DNA from 2 places in the Lysinibacillus sp. OL1 genome. Region 1 is predicted to be linked to the other one. Evidence: riboswitches for the same ligand, from Rfam matches in the RefSeq annotation. Region 1 holds a riboswitch; the other holds the start of a gene.
The links. Region 1 has a riboswitch for cyclic di-GMP ahead of EW028_RS19285 (methyl-accepting chemotaxis protein). Riboswitches for the same ligand answer to the same signal wherever they lie in the genome.

Region 1 (3,430 bases):
TAAGCCTGGCTCTTTACTATATAAGGTTAATTAAAGGAGGAACATATAATGACAAATAATGATATCTTAATTCGTTTACGCTATGCGTTCGATATAAAAAATGTAGATATGGTAGAAATTTTTAAACTTGGTGGCATGGATTATACAAAGGAAGAAGTATTAAATATGCTGATTAAGATTAATGATGAGGAAGAAGCGCCAGAGGAATACATCAAATGTAATAATAAAATGTTAGAGGCATTTTTAAATGGATTAATTACTTTTAAACGCGGGCCTCAGAAACCAAGGGAAGGACAGGCGGTTGGACCGTTACCTGTGTCAGGTAAAGAAAGCCCAAATAATATGCTACTAAAGAAAGTGAAAATTGCTTTAGCTTTAACAACCGAGGAGATGCTTGAGATTTTATATGACGGCGGTATTAAAGTCACAAAAGGTGAATTAGGTGCTATTTTAAGAAATCCAAGTCATCGTAATTATAAAGAGTGTGGCGATTCATTCGTACGAAATTTTTTAAGGGGCCTAACATATAAATATAGAGCATAATGCACAATGGATATCAATCATAAAGTGCCATTTTTTTCTTTAAAACTCGTTGACAATTTGTGACGAAATTGTGTACAATGAATTTATCACAAAATGTTCACAAAAAAGATGAAAAATGTTCACAAACAAAGGGGTGCTTGTATGATTTATTTTGACATCTTATTAGTAGCTATTGCATGTATTACAATGCCTTTTATTGTTGCAGTTATGTTAGATATTTTTTATGCAGAACGAAAAAAAGTGCGCTTTTCATTACGTCGTACTTCCGTATGGTATATCGCTATGTTTGCGTTATCCTTCATACCATCCGTATTACTTGTCACACAAAACGTATAATTTATTCAAACACTTAGGGGTAAGTGAATTGAAAGTTGACGGCTACAACGCTAATTGAGGTTGTAGCTGTTTTTATTTTGTCCCATAGATGAATAAAACCTTCATAATTAAGTAATTTATATAATTATTAATGAAGGAACAGCTAGTATAAAATATGTATGTTTTAAGTAGAGAGCATTGACTACTTTTACCTACTGTGTTAATTTTGGTAGGGAAATATAGGCAAATTTACTGAAAAGTAGAGACGCAAAGCTACAGGTCTAAGGCAATAAATGCTATGACGGCTGGGTTGCAAAAGAGTGCTAGTTGTATCATCTTCATTCTAGTTTTTGTTCTTTTATGCCTATTTCTTTTGAAATAGGCATTTTTTTTTGCAAGTAAAGTTCAAAGGAGGAAAAGGGGAAATGACGTTGTTAAAAAACACATCATTAAAAAATAAGCTTTTACTAACAGTCTCTATCGTTGTATTACTGCTTATCGCTATTATTACGACGCAAAGTATTAGTGAATTGAATAATCGGATGAATGTGGATTTGAAGCAAGAATTAAAAAGTGTTGGTTTATTAACAGCTATGAACTTAGACAGTGATGAAGTAAAAGATTTGCTGTCCGAAAAAGGGGAAACAAACGCAAAGTTTACAAAGATCCAAAAGCAACTTGATATGATTCAGGAACAGCAAGGTATTATGAGCTGGAGTTATATTTGGGATGTCAAGGATGAGGGTGGCGTCAATCCAATTGGTTATACCTCTAATCTAAATGAAGTCTATGAAGCTGGTGAAATTTTTACTGATTTAGCGGATGAACATGTAGAAACAGCAAAATTAGCTATTGAAAATAATAGTACAGAGGTAACTGATATTTTCGAGGATCCTTTTGGTTCTTGGAGAACGGTTTTTAGTCCTATTAAAGATGATAATGGCCAACTGATTGCCCTATTAGGGATTGATTACTCCGCTGATTATATCAATACGATTATTAAAACAAGTGTGATTAAGCAAATTGTCATTGCCATTATCGGCATTTTAATTTTATTAGTTTTAGTTTACATAATTATAGATCGACTATTAAAGCCACTGAAAAAAGTAGTGAACGTTGCCAATCAAGTGGCAAATGGTGAATTAATAGATGTTGATTTAGAGACATCGAAGGATGAGATTGGTAAATTATCTGAATCCATTCGTACAATGGTGGCTAATTTGCAACATATTATTTTAAACATACGCAATACATCCAATCACGTTTCTTCAGCAGCCAATCAATTAACGGTACATGCTGGTGAAACTTATAACAGCTCAACAAATATTGCACTAGACATGAATCAAATTACACAAAATGCTGAGGCCTCGATGACCATGACAGAGGAAACAGCTGCTGCTATGGAAGAAACGGCAACAGGTATTCAGCAAATTGCTGATTCTGCAAATGTAGCTGCGGAATCTTCTATTTCAGCATCACAGGCTTCTGAACGAGGCAATGAAGTTGTACAACAAGTTATTGCTCAAATGGAGTTAATTAATGATTCTGTTGAACAAATAGGGACAACCATTAATGGTCTACATGTTAATACGAAAAAAATAAGTGAAATTGTTAGCTTAATTACTGCTATTGCCGATCAAACAAATCTATTAGCATTAAATGCTGCCATCGAAGCGGCACGAGCAGGTGAACATGGAAAAGGCTTTGCCGTTGTTGCGGATGAGGTGAGACGCTTAGCAGAACAATCCTCTCAATCAGCAACAGAAATTTATAATTTAATTAGTTCTATTCAGTCTGATTCAAATGCTTCTATCACGGTTATGGAGAAAGGCAAAGAGGATGTTAAGGTAGGGATGGCATTTACCAATGAAGTAGGCGAAATCTTTAAAGAAATTCTTACTTCATCAGAAGAAGTAGCTAGCCAAATACGTGAAATTTCAGCAGCCTCACAACAAATTTCTGCATCCTCAGAGGAAGTGGCGGCATCTGTTAATAATATTAAACAATCTGCAGAGCAGTCAGCAGAATTCTCTTCAAATGTATCGAAATCTACACAAGAGCAATTATCTACCATGCAGGAAGTAAAGGATGCCTCTTCATCATTGGGCAAAACTGCAGAAGAGCTGCAAGGTCTTGTGGCAAAATTCAAATTGGAGAATGATCAAAATGGACATTAATTTTACAGGAAAAAATGTTTTAATTACAGGCTCTAGTAAAGGAATTGGTAAAGCAATTGCATTAGGCTTTGCGCAACATGGAGCCAATATTTTAATTAATTATATTGGGAATGAGCAAGAGGCAGAAGCTGTACGTGCAGAAGCAGAAAAGTGGGGTGTGAAAGCTTTAATATTCCACGCAGATGTTGCTAACTCACAAGAAGTACAAGCGATGCATCAATTTATGGACGAGCATCTCGGGGATCTTGATATTCTTGTAAATAACGCTGGATTTGCACAGGGTTCCAGTATGACAGATTTAACGGATGAGCAGTGGGACCGCATGATTAAAGTTCATTTATATGGCTGTTTCTATAATTGCCGTGAAGCAGCTAAAAGAATGAAGGAACGTAATA
Region 2 (3,430 bases), on a different contig from region 1:
CGTGACAGCAGCGCCATTCCAAGCGAAAATTTTCACAAAGATTATTGGAAAAACGGCACATGCAGGGGTTGCTCCTGAAAAGGGTATTTCTGCCATAACAGTCGCATCAAAATGTATTGCTCAAATGAAACTAGGTCGTTTAGATGAAGAAACGACAGCAAATATTGGGCGTTTTGAAGGTGGACAAGCGACGAATATTGTTTGTGACGAAGCGACAATTCTTGCAGAAGCACGCTCTATAGACAAAGTTAAATTGGATGCGCAAACAAAGCATATGCAAGATACGTTTGAACAAGTAGCTGCTTCTTTAGGCGCACGTGCAGAGGTAGAAGTGAAGCTAATGTATCCAGGCTTCCGTGTAACGGAATCTGATAAAGTAGTTCAGGTAGCTATGGCTGCTGCACGCAATATTGATCGCACACCGACACTAGGTATTTCTGGTGGAGGCTCAGATGCAAACGTCATCGCAGGCTTTGGCATTCCTACAGTTAATTTATCTGTTGGATACGAGGATATCCATACAACAAATGAAAAAATACCAGTAGAAGAACTTGAAAAATTAGCAGATTTACTAGTAGAAATCGTCAAAGAATCGGCGAAAAACTAACAGTCGAATAAGGATGTGACCCTATGGAAAGTGTCAAAGCAGTCGTATTTGCTTGTGGGACAGAGGAGTATGCTGTGCCTGTGGAGCAAGCGATTTCAATTGAAAAATTAGAGCAAGTAACACCTATTCCTCATTTACCTAACTATCTTCTAGGCTTTACAAGAATTCGCGGTGAGCTTGTACCTGTTCTTGATTTTGAACGCATACTGTACAATCGTTCATCGAATACAGCAACTGCTCGTATCATTGTGTTGAATACAGATGTTGTTAATTATGGATTACTTGTTACAGAAGCACGTGAAATTCTTGATTTCGATGAATCAGTACTTCAGCAATTGGGTCTAGTCAATTATAGTAAAACACGCTATTTTACTGCGGTAGCTAATCTTGAAAATCGAATGATTACGTATGTTGATCCCAAAATATTGGTTAATTCATTAGAGGGCATTCGTGAGATCATCAATTATTTACACAAAATGCTTGAAAATGAAAAGGAAAACGTAGAGGCTTAAGTACTCTACGTTTTTTTATGTTTGAATAGTAAATTTAACCTGTATTTTGTCGTTTTTACCTGATCATACATGTGACAATTATGCATTATACCTACAGACAAACCATCGCTAACCGCGTATGATAATGATTAAGAAAAAACTGAAAAAGGCAAACTTCATCGAAAGGGAGGGACGCCAAGCCATGAGTCTAAACACTATAATTTAGTGCATGATTGTCAGGTTGCCAGGTTCTGTTCTAGGAGCCGAGGCGAGTAGAATGGAGTTAGTTCGTATGAAGAGACAATTAAAAGTATGGACCGCACTAATCGTCATCATGATTAGTTCATTAGCTTTATCAAGTGGAAAGGTTGATGCCATGGCTATACAGGAAAAGGCTACGTGGCTGTGGGATACATCCCTTATCAGGGATGACCAAGAAAAAATATTATTATTTTTAGAACATAACGATGTCAATAAAGTTTATCTGCAAATCGATCAAGGCATAGCGAGCGATGACTATAAGCATTTTATTAGTAACGCTTCTGACAAAGGTATTCGCATTTATGCATTGGATGGTGCTGCAAGCTGGGTTTCAGCTGAGGGTAGTCGAAGCCAAGATGAATTGTTTAATTGGTTACATACATATAATGAGAATTCAACTGAATCTGAGCAATTTTCTGGGATTCACCTTGATGTAGAACCTTATTTAAATAGTGGATGGAACTTACATCAAGCACAAACGATAGAATCCTATCAAACACTAATAATGAAAGCAAGTGAGAAAGCGAGTCAGTTACAACTTACTTTAGAAGTAGATATGCCATTTTGGTTTGATGAAGTTCCGTATTATAATGAATTTGGAAAAGGGTTATTAGCTGATTGGGTCATTGACCATGTGGATAGTGTGACGATCATGGCCTATCGTGATGCTGCAAAAGATATTATCACTATTGTAGAACATGAAATCGCTTATGCTTCCACTATGAACAAATCAATTGTAATTGGTGTAGAAACAGGCGCTTCAGAGGAAGGGGTAAATATTACTTTTTATGATAATGGAGAAGCCTTTATGAATGAACAGCTTATACTTGTTCAGCAACATTTTTCAAATAATGACGCTTTTCATGGAGTAGCCATTCATTATGTGGAGAATTGGATGACTATGCGTCCATAAAAAAAGCCCTTCCAGTGTTAAACTGGAAGGGCTTTTCTATTGGTATTAGGACAGTCGACCACTGTAGTCCTCGAATTTAAATTCACGAATGATTTTAATACCTTCTTCATCATTATAAGAAACGATAGATGGTAGGTTGACACCGTTAAACATATGGTTTTTAACCATTGAATAATGAGCCATATCTGTGAATACAAGACGATCACCAGGTTTTAATGGCTGTTCAAACGAATAATCGCCAATCACATCACCAGCTAGACATGTTAGTCCGCCTAAGCGATATGTGTGTGCTAATTCATTTGCTTGTCCAGAACCTATAATCATTGGACGGTAAGGCATTTCAAGTACATCAGGCATGTGACATGTTGCTGATGTATCTAAAATAGCAAGATCCATTCCATTTTCTTGAATATCTAGCACTGTTGCTACTAAATAGCCTGTATTAAGGGCTACTGCTTCACCTGGCTCAAGATAAACAAGCAGGTTATACTTTTCTTGAATATAATTAATGATGTTCACAAGTTTTTCTACATCATAATCATCACGTGTAATATGGTGACCGCCACCGAAGTTTAACCATTTCATTTGGTGTAAAACATCACCAAATTTTTCCTCAACTACTTCAATAATACGCTCTAATGTATCAGAGTTTTGTTCACACATCGCATGGAAGTGCAAGCCATCGATACCGTCAAGCTGTGATTTATCAAAGTTAGCCAATGTTGTACCAAGGCGAGAGTTTGTGTAGCAAGGATCATAAAGAGCTGTTTCAATTTCTGAGTATTCAGGATTCACACGAATACCACATTCAATTGTTTTACCAGCAGATTTCACTTTATCCTTGAACTGAGCCCATTGGTTAAATGAGTTAAATACGATGTGATCCACATAGCCTAGAAGCTCGTCCATTTCATGCTCAATATAAGCAGGTGCATAAACGTGAACTTCTTTGCCCATTTTTTCATAGCCAAGACGTGCCTCATGCAGTGAGCTAGCTGTAATGCCCGCTAAATATTCCCCTACTAGTGGGAATGTTGAATGCATAGAGAAGCCTTTAAGGGCTAATAAAATGCGGCAGCCTGTTCGATCTTGAATTGATTTTAAAAGCTCAAGATTCTTTGTTAATAATCGCTCATCCACTACATAAGAAGGGGATGG

Region 2: linked by a shared signal. The riboswitch ahead of EW028_RS15840 (amidase) and the one ahead of EW028_RS19285 (methyl-accepting chemotaxis protein) in region 1 are both predicted to bind cyclic di-GMP.

The regions. Positions count from the first base shown of each region.
Region 1 covers NZ_SJDS01000012.1:85,081-88,510, reverse strand. The annotation lists gene EW028_RS19295 (YehS family protein) at 49-543, shown strand; gene EW028_RS19290 (hypothetical protein) at 685-879, shown strand; cyclic di-GMP riboswitch class I at 1,091-1,176, shown strand; gene EW028_RS19285 (methyl-accepting chemotaxis protein) at 1,284-3,035, shown strand; gene EW028_RS19280 (SDR family NAD(P)-dependent oxidoreductase) at 3,025-3,430, shown strand, end outside.
Region 2 covers NZ_SJDS01000008.1:216,586-220,015, reverse strand. The annotation lists gene EW028_RS15850 (M20/M25/M40 family metallo-hydrolase) at 1-607, shown strand, start outside; gene EW028_RS15845 (chemotaxis protein CheW) at 631-1,119, shown strand; cyclic di-GMP riboswitch class I at 1,257-1,347, shown strand; gene EW028_RS15840 (amidase) at 1,391-2,272, shown strand; gene nspC (carboxynorspermidine decarboxylase) at 2,318-3,430, opposite strand, start outside.